DNA from 4 places in the Vibrio sp. Of14-4 genome. Region 1 is predicted to be linked to each of the others. Evidence: predicted binding sites of a transcription regulator. Region 1 holds the regulator's gene; each other region holds the start of a gene.
The links. The regulator MetJ, encoded in region 1, represses methionine synthesis genes. The targets are predictions, from matches to a motif close to TTAGACNTNTANANGTCTAA.
Positions count from the first base shown of each region.

Region 2: metH (methionine synthase) is a predicted target of MetJ. The motif match lies at 2,599-2,618, and genes of this name have one in related genera.
Region 3: metN (methionine ABC transporter ATP-binding protein MetN) is a predicted target of MetJ. The motif match lies at 1,686-1,705, and genes of this name have one in related genera.
Region 4: metE (5-methyltetrahydropteroyltriglutamate--homocysteine S-methyltransferase) is a predicted target of MetJ. The motif match lies at 1,467-1,486, and genes of this name have one in related genera.

Region 1 is NZ_JAKRGI010000007.1:156,802-160,521, forward strand. Features, by position in the region: gene MHN79_RS09420 (O-succinylhomoserine (thiol)-lyase) at 1-830, opposite strand, end outside; gene metJ (met regulon transcriptional regulator MetJ) at 1,049-1,369, shown strand; gene MHN79_RS09430 (malic enzyme-like NAD(P)-binding protein) at 1,506-2,780, opposite strand; gene rpmE (50S ribosomal protein L31) at 3,020-3,238, opposite strand; gene priA (primosomal protein N') at 3,523-3,720, shown strand, end outside.
Region 2 is NZ_JAKRGI010000023.1:60,128-63,847, forward strand. Features, by position in the region: gene metH (methionine synthase) at 1-2,542, opposite strand, end outside; gene MHN79_RS18290 (sodium:proton antiporter) at 2,711-3,720, shown strand, end outside.
Region 3 is NZ_JAKRGI010000009.1:151,488-155,207, reverse strand. Features, by position in the region: gene treR (trehalose operon repressor TreR) at 1-583, opposite strand, end outside; gene MHN79_RS11015 (MliC family protein) at 631-939, opposite strand; gene gmhB (D-glycero-beta-D-manno-heptose 1,7-bisphosphate 7-phosphatase) at 992-1,543, opposite strand; gene metN (methionine ABC transporter ATP-binding protein MetN) at 1,857-2,891, shown strand; gene MHN79_RS11000 (methionine ABC transporter permease) at 2,881-3,558, shown strand; gene MHN79_RS10995 (MetQ/NlpA family lipoprotein) at 3,605-3,720, shown strand, end outside.
Region 4 is NZ_JAKRGI010000004.1:161,716-165,435, reverse strand. Features, by position in the region: gene MHN79_RS06035 (hypothetical protein) at 1-189, shown strand, start outside; gene MHN79_RS06030 (DUF4250 domain-containing protein) at 262-462, shown strand; gene MHN79_RS06025 (LysR substrate-binding domain-containing protein) at 491-1,402, opposite strand; gene metE (5-methyltetrahydropteroyltriglutamate--homocysteine S-methyltransferase) at 1,725-3,720, shown strand, end outside.

The DNA of each region.
Region 1 (3,720 bases):
TAGATTTTTCCAACCAGAGATTGCGATCTCAGATAGGCTAAAATGTGGTTAGCACTGTCTTCATGGACTCTCATTCGAGCTGCAAGAGTTCTGATTCCGCGTAAGGTCATATAGCTATCAAACGGTGTACCTGTCGCGCCAATACAATTACCCCACCAAGCTAAATCTTCACTATCCTTTTGATGTTTTGTAATAATGACACCACCAATCACATCGGAATGACCATTGATGTATTTTGTGGTGGAGTGAATCACGAAATCGGCGCCCAGCTCCAGCGGCTTTTGGAAAATTGGGGTTAAAAAGGTGTTATCTACGGCTACCTTTGCGCCTGCTTGATGCGCTTTCTCACACACCTGTGCAATATCTACGACACGCACCAGTGGATTTGATGGTGTTTCTAAAAGGATGAGCTTGGGTTTTTGTTCAAGGGCTAAATCTAGGGCTTGAGTATCTGATTGATCGACAAAAAGAACATTGAAATCCCCTTTTTGAGCACGAGTGTTGAACAATCGATAGGTTCCACCATAACAATCATGTGGAGCAATGATAAGATCATCTGGCCCAAGAAATGTGGAAACCCATAAATTAAGCGCTGAAGTGCCGCAATTGGTGACTACGGCGCCAGCGCCAGATTCTAATTCAGAGAGAGCCTGCTCTAATAGTCCACGATTAGGGTTGCCTGAACGTGTATAGTCATATTTGGGTACTTCGCCAAAGGCGGGAAAACCAAAGTTTGTCGAGAGATAGATAGGCGGCACGACAGCATGATGCTGAGTATCTGACTCAATGCCTGTACGCACTGCAATTGTGGCTGTTTTACGGCGGCTCATAAGTGTTTCCTTTCGAACAGTAGTGACCTCTTTGGAGATAACACTATACCTTTTCGTGGATGTTAGAGATATGTTATTCCAATCAACTCTTTTTACTTTACCTTGAGTTTTTTTGGACGTCAATATATCTAGACGTCTATATGTCTTTGCTTGTGGCCATAAATCCCGCTAAAATTACCTTTTGTAATTTTATACATAATCAAACATAAAGGTGCGCAATGGCAGATTGGAACGGTGAATACATAAGCCCGTATGCTGAACATGGGAAGAAAAGTGAGCAAGTAAAAAAGATAACAGTATCTATCCCACTGAAAGTATTAAAGGTATTAACCGATGAACGTACCCGTCGTCAAATTAATAACCTGCGCCATGCGACCAATAGTGAGCTGCTTTGTGAGGCTTTCTTACATGCCTATACTGGCCAGCCACTGCCAACGGATGAAGACTTAAGAAAAGATCGCCCTGATGATATTCCAGCTGAAGTGAAAAAATTGATGACTGAGATGGGTATCGCTTTTGAGTCTTATGATGAAGACTAGCCAGAACAAGATACTTGCGTTGCCAATGTTTAGATCAATAAATCACACGATAGGCTAATCGTCATTTCATTATGTCTAGAATAGAAAAAGCCGCTGACTGGGAAGTCAGCGGCTTTTTTCAAAGCTGCATCATCTATTACTGCATATAGTTGTCTGGCATATCGATACGAGCGACGCCTGATTCTACAGCGGCATTAGCGACCGCTTTGGCGACTCTTGGCAACAAGCGAGGATCCATAGGCTTAGGTATTATGTATTCTGGCCCAAACTCAAGTTTATCGACTCCAGCTGCTTTTAATACTTCAGCGGGTACGGCTTCTTTAGCTAGGTCTCGGATAGCCTCTACCGCCGCCAGTTTCATCGCGTCATTAATTTCGCTCGCTCTTACATCTAGAGCGCCGCGGAATATAAATGGGAAACACAACACATTGTTGACTTGGTTCGGGTAATCGCTGCGTCCGGTCCCCATGATGAGGTCGTTACGCACTTGATGAGCAAGCTCTGGTTTGATTTCAGGATCTGGATTAGAACAAGCAAATACAATCGGCTTGTCTGCCATTAACTTAAGCGCTTCAGGTTCAAGCAGGTTTGGTCCAGAAACCCCAAGGAAGAGATCCGCACCTTCAATCACATCTTCTAGAGTGCGTTTATCTGTGTTGTTGGCAAATAGTTGTTTGTATTGGTTGAGGTCATCACGGCGTGTATGAATCACGCCTTTGCGATCCAGCATGTAAATCTTTTCTCGCATAGCGCCGCACTTTATCAAAAGCTCCATACAGGCAACCGCCGCCGCCCCTGCACCCAGACAAACAATGATAGCGTCTTCGAGTTTCTTCCCTTGTAACTCAATGGCGTTAAGCATGCCTGCAGCAGTGACGATAGCGGTTCCATGCTGGTCATCATGGAAAACAGGCACATCACAGCGTTCAATAAGCTGTTTTTCGATTTCGAAGCAGTCGGGAGCTTTGATGTCTTCTAGGTTTATGCCACCAAAGGTATCTGCGATGTTGGCAACAGTATCAACGAACTCTTCAATAGTGCGGTGTTTCACTTCGATATCAATTGAATCTAAACCTGCAAAGCGTTTGAATAATAGCGCTTTCCCTTCCATGACAGGTTTTGAAGCAAGCGGTCCTAAGTTACCAAGGCCTAAAATGGCAGTGCCGTTTGAGATAACAGCAACCATATTGCCTTTTGCTGTGTATTTATAGACATTCTCAGCATTTTGCGCAATTTCACGCACAGGCTCAGCAACACCGGGGCTGTATGCTAGCGATAGGTCAGCGGCGGTTTCTGCTGGTTTTGATAGCTCTACAGAAATTTTGCCTGCTGTTGGGTAGGCGTGGTAATCCAAGGCTTGCTGACGAAATTGCTCTTCAGGAGAAAGTACTTGGTTGTTGTCATCGGACATGGGGGTAGACACTCATTTTAATAATAATTTAGATAGGGAAAAATCATTCTAGATTAAGTCAGTCAAGCTGCAAAGGCGAGAGAGCAAGCTAAATTAACAAATCTGGTTAAATGATAGGAGATAAGACCAGATAGTGAGAGATAGCTCAACTGAATGATTGTATGGAACTGCTAGTGAGCTGGGCTGTGACAGTAAACAAAAAAGGACGCCACAGCGTCCTTTTTACTTCTAAGACAAAATTACTTCTTAGAAGCAAGAGCACCAAAGCGCTTGTTGAAGCGATCAACACGGCCACCAGTATCAACGATACGCTGTTTACCAGTGTAGAATGGGTGACATTTGTCACATACATCTAGGTGGATTGACTCTTTAGTTAGAGTTGAGTTGAACTCAAAAGAGTTACCGCAAGAACAAGTTGCTTTAACTGCTTTGTATTCTGGGTGGATACCAACTTTCATGGAAAACCTCTAAATATAGGCCGTGTCGCTATCCGATTCTATGCCGGACACCACACGTAAGTTAATAAAATTTTACCTTGGACACCGCTTGACCATACAAGCCATATCACTAAGGCGCGACATTCTAATCAATAGCTGATCTATGATCAACCGATTTACGTGTGAAAGTGCTACTTTTTTAACCGTAGACTAGAACCAATTTAATCAAATAGACGGTGTTTCTTTCCCGTCGGGCGGTTTTCACATAGACTAGACTGGTTTTTTTGAGTTGGTGTTAATTCGATATGCGCCCGACGATTGTCCGAGTAGCCTTGCCTGTCCCTATAGATAAGCAGTTTGACTATCAGATCCCTTCTGGTGTAAATCCAGTAGTTGGTGGCAGAGTATCAGTGCCGTTTGGCCCCAAGACAATGGTTGGCTTGGTCACGGAATTGGACGACAAGTCTGATTTCGATTTTGACAAGCTTAAAACGATCAAACAG
Region 2 (3,720 bases), on a different contig from region 1:
CTATCTTGACTGCGGTGTGAGCTTTAGAAGTTGTCGCTCCGCCTATCAATAAAGGCAAGTGGTAATCAAGACGCTCCATTTCTTTAGCTACATGGACCATTTCATCAAGAGAAGGGGTAATTAAACCGGACAAGCCTATAATATCGACATTTTCTTCTTTGGCGACCTTGAGTATTTTCTCACATGGCACCATTACGCCCAGATCAATAATTTCGTAATTGTTGCATTGTAAAACGACCCCAACGATGTTTTTACCTATATCATGAACATCGCCTTTCACCGTTGCCAACAGTATCTTACCGTTAGAAGATCCGGCTTGTTTTTCGGCATTGATGAAGGGTTCTAAATGTGCGACGGCTTGCTTCATCACTCGAGCAGACTTCACTACTTGGGGAAGAAACATCTTACCCTCACCAAATAAATCACCGACCACATTCATACCGTCCATTAAAGGACCTTCAATCACCTCAAGAGGCTTAGCTGCGTTGATGCGCGCTTCTTCGGTATCCTCAACAATAAACTCGGTAATACCTTTCACCAAGGCATGTTCTAACCGTTTGGCTACGGGCCAAGTTCGCCACTCAAGCGCGCTAGCGTCTTCCTCTTTACCGACCCCTTTTTGTGCGTATTCGGCAGCGATGTCTAGTAATCGTTCGGTTGCGTCATCACGGCGATTAAGAACTACATCTTCTACAGCTTCTCTAAGCTTTTCAGGAACATTATCATAGATTTCTAACTGGCCAGCATTCACTATGCCCATATCCATACCATTACGAAAGCAATGGTAAAGAAACACAGCATGAATGGCTTCACGGACGTAATTGTTGCCCCGAAATGAAAAAGAAACGTTGGACACACCACCGGAAATCATCGCATAAGGAAGATCGCGCTTAATATCCGCAACCGCATCAATGAAATCGACCGCGTAGTTGTTATGTTCTTCGATACCCGTCGCAACGGCAAATATATTAGGATCGAAGATAATATCTTCTGCAGGGAAACCCACTTCATCAACCAAAATTCGGTATGCTTGAGTACAGATTTCCAACTTTCTCTGACGAGTTTCTGCCTGACCAATTTCATCAAACGCCATGACAATAACCGCAGCGCCATAGCGGCGAATAAGTTTTGCTTGTTCAATAAACTTATCTTTGCCTTCCTTCAAGGAAATAGAATTCACAATCCCCTTGCCTTGGATACACTTAAGCCCTGCTTCTATGACCTCCCATTTAGATGAGTCAACCATAATAGGAACTTTGGATATTTCAGGCTCTGAAGCACACAGGTTAAGGAAGCGCACCATGCATGCCTCTGCATCAAGCATACCCTCATCCATGTTTATATCGATAATTTGAGCGCCATTTTCCACTTGCTGACGAGCAACATCGAGCGCCTCATCGTATAACTCTTCTTTTATCAAACGTTTAAAACGAGCTGAACCTGTCACATTAGTTCGTTCACCCACATTAACAAATAAGGTGTTTTTCTCTATGGTCAGCGGTTCTAATCCAGAGAGACGGCACGCTACGGTTAGCTCTGGCAACTGACGAGGAGTGATAGCCTCCACAGCCTCCGCCATGTGGCGTATATGCTCAGGGGTTGTGCCACAGCATCCGCCAATTAAATTGAGAAAACCACTCTGAGCCCATTCCTTAACATGCATTGCCATGTCTTGAGGAGATAGATCATATTCGCCAAAAGCATTCGGTAACCCTGCATTAGGGTGGGCAGAAACAAATGATTCTGCAATACGGGACAATTCCTCGACATAAGGACGAAGTTCATCAGGACCAAGAGCACAATTAAGACCAAATGAAATAGGCTTTACGTGGCGAAGAGAATTATAGAAAGCTTCTGTTGTCTGTCCTGATAGTGTCCTGCCTGATGCATCTGTGATGGTGCCAGAAATCATGACAGGCAATGTCAGCCCTAATTCTTCAAACACACTATCAACTGCGAATGCACAAGCTTTGGCATTTAACGTATCAAAGATGGTTTCGATAAGTATGAGATCAGAGCCGCCTCTTATTAAAGCTTTGGTGGATTCTGAGTAAGCACTAACTAACTCATCAAAACTTACATTACGGTAACCTGGGTCATTAACATCTGGAGAAATAGAGCAAGTACGATTAGTAGGACCAAGTACACCGGCAACATAACGAGGCTTTTGTGGATTCTTTGCTGTCCATTCATCAGCCGCTGCACGGGCTAGTCTTGCAGCTTGGTAGTTAATCTCTTCGCTAAGGCTTTCCATATCGTAGTCAGCCATGGCGATGGTAGTAGCATTGAACGTATTGGTTTCAAGGATATCAGCACCTGCTTGTAGATACTCACAGTGGATAGCCTTAATCAAATCTGGTTGAGTTAATACTAAAAGATCATTGTTACCTTTAAGATCACAGTGCCAATTAGCAAAGCGCTCACCTCGGTAGTCTGCTTCCTCTAGTTTATGCCCCTGAATCATGGTGCCCATACCACCATCAATCAGCAATATACGATGTTTTAACTGAGTTTCTATCTCTTGCCTTATATTACTTCCCACGATACAGCCCCATTACTTTCCTTATTCAGCCATCCTATCACAGTTTGAAAAGGAGTCTAGACGTCTAAACGACTAAATTTCTCACCTAAGAATGACAAAAAACGTTTGCTATTTAATCACGTCGAGAAGAGAATTCTCAGACATAATTTGTCACACTTTGAGATCCCAATGTCGGTTTATTACACTCTCTGTTTTTTATCTGCCGCCGCAATGTTTATTGCCTTTATAAACAGCAAGATAGGAAAGATGCAAACAACCATTGCTATTACGGCAGGCTCAATGGTTCTATCTCTTCTTATTCTAATCGCTGGACAAAACAACTGGTTTCATCTGACCGAAATTGCTTCTGATACAGTATCAAGTATTAATTTTGAAGACTTTCTTCTCAAAGGCATATTGGGCTTTTTATTATTCGCTGGTGGTTTAGGCATTAAATTACCTCACTTAAAAAATCAGAAATGGGAAATTACCGTCCTTGCTTTGGGCGCTACTTTATTCTCAACATTTTTTATTGGATTCGTCTTATACGGCTTTTGCCAGCTACTCGGTGTTCAATTTGACCTTGTATATTGCTTGCTCTTTGGCGCACTGATTTCCCCTACCGACCCTATTGCCGTTCTTGCTATTGTCAAAAAGCTAGATGCTCCTGAGCGTATCTCCACTCAAATTGAGGGAGAATCTTTATTTAACGATGGTTTCGGCTTAGTTATATTTGTTACGCTGTTCACCATAGCATTTGGTAGTGAAGCTCCAACAGTAGGTAGCGTCACTATGCTATTTATCCAAGAAGCCATTGGCGGCATCGTATATGGATTTGCTCTTGGATTACTATTCCATTACCTGATCAGCTCAACCGACGATCACTCAATGGAGTTACTGCTAACGATAGGTGTGCCTACGGCTGGCTATGCATTTGCGGAAGTTCTGCACGTTTCAGGGCCGCTTGCTATGGTTGTATCTGGAATTATGATCGGCAACTGGACTCGATTTATTGGTTTCTCTAAAGAGAGTGAAGACCACCTTGATCACTTCTGGGAACTTGTCGATGAGTTTTTAAACGGCGTGCTGTTTCTTTTGATCGGTATGTCCATGCTACTGTTTGAATTCCATGAAGAAGATTGGATCTTAATGGCATTTTCCGTACCCTTAGTACTGGGCGCGCGTTACCTAAGTGTTTT
Region 3 (3,720 bases), on a different contig from region 1:
GACGTAAATAACCAGTGGTTTGGTCACAAGGATCAACACCAATAAAGGCGATATCTCTAGCGCCTTGACGAGAAAGATGTTCTAGGGCTAAACGGATTACTCCATCATTATCATAATTAATCGACGAGGTGGCTTTCGTATCCATCGCGATAACGACAGATCTGCCCTGCCAGTTGGCTAACCGTTCTACATCAAAGTCACTGAAACCGAAAACAATAATGCCGTCAACATTGCGTTTACCAAGTACCTCAAGGTGCTCATTAGCTAAATGGCGGTTCAGTTGGCTCTCCATAATGACAGCATCATAACCACTGCGATAAAGAACCTGAAGCATACTGCCAACCGCACGGTTTTCAGAAGGAGAATCTAAGCGGGAAATGATAACACCGACGACTTTTTGGCTGCCCCCTCTCATAGCCTGAGCGGATTTAGAAGGAACATAACCGGAATCTTCAATTACACGCTCTACTTTTGCCCGCGTTTCGGGCTTTACCCTAGGGTCGTTGGTGAGAACACGAGATACAGTGGATTTTCCTACACCAGAGAGTTTGGCGATATCAAGGATAGTCAGTTTTTTACTCATAATGGCTTGTGAACAATTCCTTACGGAACATCAAATAGTTAAGACAACTATATTCTACATCCCTTATAAACTTCAGATCCAACTTCCAAGCGTGCATGTTCACCTTTCGTGTGCAATACCAGAGGATTAACCTTGGTTTTTTCCTCACCAGTTGGAACATACTTTACCCCAGACCCGGCGGGAACTTGCATCAAAGTGTATTCTTGATTACCAACTCTTAAAACAGCCGACTCATGATTTTTCGTATAAGCCACATCAAACTCTTTATCTGCTTGGCAATGATAAGTCACATACGAGGTACTACATGCTTGTAACATCAAAACCAGACAAAGGCTGCCAAGTACTTTTACATTCATTATTTTTTAGCCCAATAAAAAGGCCATTACATATGGCCGTTAATTCGTTGCGTTATTTATCCAAATAATTGGGAACATCTCTGAGGCTATCAAGCACAGTAGACGCCAAAGCCTGTCCCTTTTCGTTAATGGGTTTACCCGTGCGAACCAATATACGAGTGCCCACTCCAGCAGATTGCGCTGCCATCATATCTTCGGCTTTATCACCGACCATCACTGACTTTTCCATATCAATATCTAGATAATCGCGCGCCGAAATAAACATACCTGGTTTGGGTTTTCGACAATCACAATCCTGCTGGTACTTGCCTTGACCATATTCTGCGTGATGAGGGCAATAATAGAAACCATCGAATTCGACACCGTTGTCAACGAAATTCCAATCCATCCACTGAGTCAGCGATAAAAAGCGATCCTCGCTGAACTTACCACGAGCAATGCCAGATTGATTAGTGACTAGCACTAACAAATAACCCATTTCTTTGAGTCTTTTGGTTGCTTCAAACACACCTTCAATAAACTCAAAATCATGTTCATCATGCACATACCCGTGATCAACATTAATCACACCATCACGATCTAGAAAGACAGCAGGTTTTGCCAAAATTAACTTCTCTTTTTTACTATTACTCACTTGTCTTTCACGCATACATTCTGCTTGAAAGGCCAACACATGCCTGAATTATTGCACGCTTTATTTCATTCAGCACTATCTAATTCCGCTTGGTTTTGATGAAAAAGGGCATTTAGACGTCTAGACGTAAAAATATCTATTGACACATTTAGTATGAAACCATAGCATCTGTGATCTGTATGGCGTAGTACCAAACTATCTACTTTTGATTGGGGTTTGCTACCTTTCGAACATAAGCTATGTTCAAACGTCAGTTGACCTTAACCTGAGCGCGGATTTCTCGATGATTGAAATAAATCAAGTGAACAAAGTATTTCTGCAAGGAAACAAAGAAATACATGCCTTAAAGGATATTAATCTTAATATACCTCAAGGCACCATATTTGGTGTAATTGGCTCATCAGGAGCAGGGAAAAGTACGCTGATTCGCTGCGTTAATATGTTGGAAGCACCAACTTCAGGCTCCATCGTTGTCGATGGCGTCGATTTAACACAATTATCTAAATCGCAACTGAGTGAAACACGCCGCAATATCGGTATGATTTTCCAGCATTTTAATCTGCTTTCATCAAGAACAGTATTTGACAATGTAGCCTTGCCACTTGAGCTGGCTGGCAAAGAAAAAGCACATATAAAAAATAAAGTCTCTGAGCTGCTTAAACTGGTTGGCTTAGCCGACAAGCATGAAAGTTACCCTGCAAATTTAAGTGGCGGTCAAAAACAACGTGTCGCTATTGCGAGAGCACTGGCAAGCGATCCAAAGGTGTTACTGTGTGATGAAGCCACCAGCGCACTTGATCCGGCCACCACTCAATCAATTTTAGAGCTGCTAAAAGAAATCAATCGTAAGCTCAATATTACCATGCTGCTGATAACCCATGAAATGGATGTGGTCAAAAGTATCTGCCATGAAGTTGCGATTATCGGAGGCGGAGAGCTGGTCGAAAGTGGCTCTGTGGGAGAGATCTTCGCTCACCCGAAAACTGAGCTCGCCCATGAATTTATCCGCTCAACGCTTGATCTTTCAATACCGGAAGATTATCAGGCACGCCTTCAGTCAACTCGCGTTGAAGGTAGCTATCCGCTGGTTCGCCTCGAGTTTACTGGTGCGACGGTTGATGCACCAGTGATGAGTCAAATCGCGCGTAAATTCAATATTGATGTCAGTATTCTTAGCTCTGATCTTGATTACGCTGGCGGGGTTAAATTTGGCATGATGGTCGCAGAACTGTTTGGCAATGAAAACGATGATAAAGCTGCGATTGAATTTCTTCGCGCGCACAATGTAAAAGTAGAGGTGCTAGGTTATGTCCTTTGAAACTCTGTCACAATGGCTAAACCTAAATAGCCAGCTTTTAATCAATGCAACGGGTGAGACTTTATACATGGTTGCCGTTGCTGGTATTGTCGGTTTTGCGCTCGGCATTCCACTAGGCGTTATCCTGCATACCACTAAAAAAGGTGGATTACTGGAAAATGCCAAACTGAACCGTCTGCTAGGCGCTATCGTAAACATAGGTCGCTCAGTGCCCTTTCTTGTACTTATGGTTGCCATTATTCCAGTTACAAAAATTCTGGTTGGTACATTTATCGGCACAACAGCTGCTATTGTCCCACTTACCATAGGGGCTATCCCGTTTGTTGCTCGTCTGATTGAAAGTGCATTACTGGAAGTGCCAACAGGTTTGGTCGAAGCGGCTCAATCTATGGGGGCCACTCCCTTACAAATCATTAGTAAAGTACTGCTACCGGAAGCTCTGCCCACTATAGTTAACTCAGTCACGATTACACTGGTCACTTTAGTGAGTTATTCAGCAATGGCAGGAACCGTCGGTGGTGGTGGGCTTGGTGATGTAGCGATTCGCTATGGATTTCATCGCTATGATGTGATGATCATGGCGGTAACTGTCGTTATGTTGATTGTTTTAGTACAGATTATTCAATCGATCGGTGATGCACTTGTACGCCGTGTCGATCATAGATAACCATATTTGAATTGAAGTTTTTGAATTGAAGTTAAGGAGTAAAGTCATGAAATTTGGAATTAAAGGCCTACTAACAACAGCTGTCGCCGCCTCAGCGCTGATATTGGCAGGATGTGGCGACAAGCAAGACAATGCAAACAAAATAAAAGTAGGTGTCATGGC
Region 4 (3,720 bases), on a different contig from region 1:
ATAGATCCAAATCTATTGGCTGAACATACTAATATGTTGCTAAGTGGCTTTGCATTAATGATTACTGCGGTTCTGATCTGGTGTTGGCATATTTTGCTCTCGAAAACAGTGCATAAAATTCAGCTTTGGGTGGCGTTTATTACTATGCTGGTGTCTATGAGTTTCATTGAGCAGTTTATTGTCTTGTAGCTGATGCCTATTTCTTATTTTGACTATTTGACGCTAAGCTTAAAAGATTAGGAGTAGTGTTGGGGCGTTATTATGGACCTAAGTAATGTCGCTAGATTGGATAGTAATATCTTGCTTGGTATTGTTAACGAAAAGCTAAGGCTTGAATGCAATAGCTTTGAAGAGTTGATAGTCATGTATGAGATGGATACCAATACTGTGACTCACAAGTTGGACAGTTTAGGCTATCACTATGACCCTTTGACTAATCAATTTAAGTCGTTCGACAGATAAACCAACCAAAGACCGCTTTACATTATGGCTAAACAGGTTTGATCCCTTCCAGGTGGTTCTTAGATTGCTGTTTTGCGGTGCTGTAAAACGCCTGTAAATAACGTTTATCTTTTTCACATTGACGAGTGGCAGCGAATAAACGGCGCCATAGCCCTTTACCAACCGGTAAGCTGCTGATCAACCCTTGACGAGAAAACTCGTGAATAGCCCAGTTAGGCAGAGCTGCAACACCAAGCCCTGCGGATACCATTTGCACCAGCATTAACGTGTTATCGGCTTGTTTCCATTTAGCCGGTTCTACTCCTGCCGGTTGGAGGAAGTGTTTGACTACATCAAGGCGATTTTTTTGCACAGGATAAGAGAGCATAGTTTCTTGTTTGAGATCGTCAGCTTGAACACAGTTTTTATTTGCTATTGGGTGATTTACTGCGGTGATAAGGCGCATTTCAAAATCGAATAAAGGCTCATAGTGGACTTCCGAGCGGGGTTGGATATCTGAGGTTATGACTAAATCCAACTCCCCACTGAGTAATGCTGGAAGGGGTTCAAAACCAAAGCCTGATGAAAAGTCTAGCGTCACGCTTGGCCAGGTTTGCTGGTAATCCCTCAGAGCTGGCATTAGCCACTGAAAACAAGAATGACATTCAATGGCCATATGTAATCGTCCATTAACGTCTTCTTTCAAGCCGGCCAAATCATTTTCTGCTTTGGCTAACCTAGGCAAAATTTGGTCAGCTAAGTCGAGTAGAATCTTGCCTTCAGAAGTAAACTTAACTGGGCGAGTTTTGCGTAAAAAGAGCTGTCCCCCGAGTCTTGCCTCAAGATCTTTTATCTGATGAGAGAGTGCTGACTGTGTAAGGTGTAATGCTGTCGCCGTGGCAGTGAGTGAGCCTGTATCTCTCAAAGTTACAATTGTTTTCAGATGCTTAAACTCTATCATTAGCTTTCTTCAGTTACGCGAGTTCTGTGTGAATATAACTAATCTACGCTTTAAAAAAAGATGTGTAAACATCTAGACGTCTATTTTTCGCCATTTGCGCTGTTTATCCCTGAATAGAATAAGCTGGGTTACACATGAATTTTTTTCATAAACAAGTTGAATAATTGGAGATTGTCACTTTACTGCTTTGGCGAGATAGTTTAGCCATCTAGACGCCTTTAGGTGTTCTATACAAAACCCCAGAGGGTGATGATGAATGAGCTTGCGCTTTGTAAACAATCTCACCCGTTTAAAAAACTTCAAATAGAAAAGGACGAGTAAGATGGTGACAACAACGCATATATTAGGTTATCCAAGAATAGGTGAGCAACGTGAACTTAAATTTGCGCTTGAAAAGTATTGGCGTGGCGACATTGATCAAGCGGCTTTAAAAGCGGTAGGTTCTGAGCTGAGGCATAAGAATTGGCAAACACAGTCTGATGCTGAACTCAGTTATGTTACTGCTGGGGATTTTGCTTGGTATGATCATGTATTAACCACCACCTTGCTGCTTGGCCACGTCCCAAAGCGGCACCAAACTGGGTTTCCTGACTTGGATACTTTGTTTCGAGTTGGGAGAGGACGCTCCCAACAAAAAGAGGGTGAGAAAGGCGCAGCAGCCTCGGATATGACCAAATGGTTTAACACCAATTACCACTATATTGTTCCCGAATTTAGTCAAGAAGATACGTTTGAAGTCAGTTGGCCTCAGCTATTTGAAGAAGTGAGTGAAGCAACTAAGGTGGGTCATAAGGTTAAACCTGTTTTGCTTGGCCCTATAAGTTACCTCTACTTAGGGAAGGAAGTTGAGGACGGATTCGATCGTTTGAGTCTGCTACCGCGTATTCTTACGGCTTATCAAACCATATTGTCTAAACTTGCTGCGCAAGGCGTTGAGTGGGTTCAAATAGACGAACCGATTTTATCTTTAGAGCTTGAGACGCCATGGTTGAACTCATTTAAGCTTGCTTACCAAGTCCTCCGTTGCGATGTGAAAGTACTTTTAACCACTTATTTTGATTCATTAGAAGATTCACTTGATAACGTTGTGGAACTCGATGTTGATGGTTTGCACGTGGATCTCTCTGCGGCTCCTAAGCAGCTCGATCAACTTGTGTCTAAACTTCCCCAGCACTGGGTGCTTTCTGCTGGAGTAGTGAATGGCCGAAATGTATGGCGCGCAGATCTTGCCGCTCAGCTAGAGCGGTTAAAGCCCATCAAAAACAAATTAGGCGATCGCCTATGGGTTGCAACTTCATGCTCATTACTTCACTCCCCTGTGGATCTTGACTTGGAATCCGAACTTTCTGAAGAGGTGCGTAGTTGGTTTGCGTTTGCCAAACAAAAGGTCTCTGAGGTGGCTCTATTAGCTAAAGCGCTTGATGGCGATCAACAAGCGATTGAAGCTTGTCACAGCTACAGTGTGCCTGTGAAGTCTCGTAGAGACGCAACGCATGTTAATAAACCAGAAATTCAAGAGCGTCTTAATCATATAACCAAAGCTTTTGCTCAGCGAAGTGCTCCTTATGAGGAGCGTGCGCTTGCCCAAAGTAAAGCGCTGGATTTACCTTTGTTTCCGACGACCACAATAGGATCGTTTCCACAAACGAGTGAGATCCGGATACAACGCAGTGCTTATCGTACCGGCAAATTGTCCGAATCGGACTATAACATAGCGTTACAAGGTCACATAAAAGAAGCGGTGCTGCGTCAAGAGGCCTTGGATCTCGATGTCTTGGTTCATGGCGAAGCTGAGCGAAATGATATGGTGGAGTACTTTGCAGAAAACTTGGCTGGTTTCCAGACTACGCAATTTGGTTGGGTGCAAAGTTATGGCTCTCGATGTGTAAAGCCTGCGATTGTGGTTGCAGATATCGAAAGAGAAAAACCAATTACCGTTGAATGGTCAAAGTATGCTCAGTCACTAACGTCCAAGAAAATGAAGGGCATGCTTACTGGTCCAGTGACCATTCTATGTTGGACGTTTCCTAGGGAAGATATCAGCCGTAAAGAGATCGCTAATCAGTTAGCGCTGGCGCTTCGAGATGAAGTATCAGACTTACAAGCGGCGGGGATCAATATTATTCAAATCGATGAACCCGCATTTCGCGAAGGTCTGCCACTTAAAAAGCGTGACCATCCTGAATATCTTGATTGGGCAGTCGACGCCTTTAAAATTTCTGCGGCAGGAGCAAGTTCAGAAACCCAAATCCATACTCATATGTGTTACTCCGAATTTAACGAAATTATTGATTCTGTGGCAGCTTTGGACGCTGATG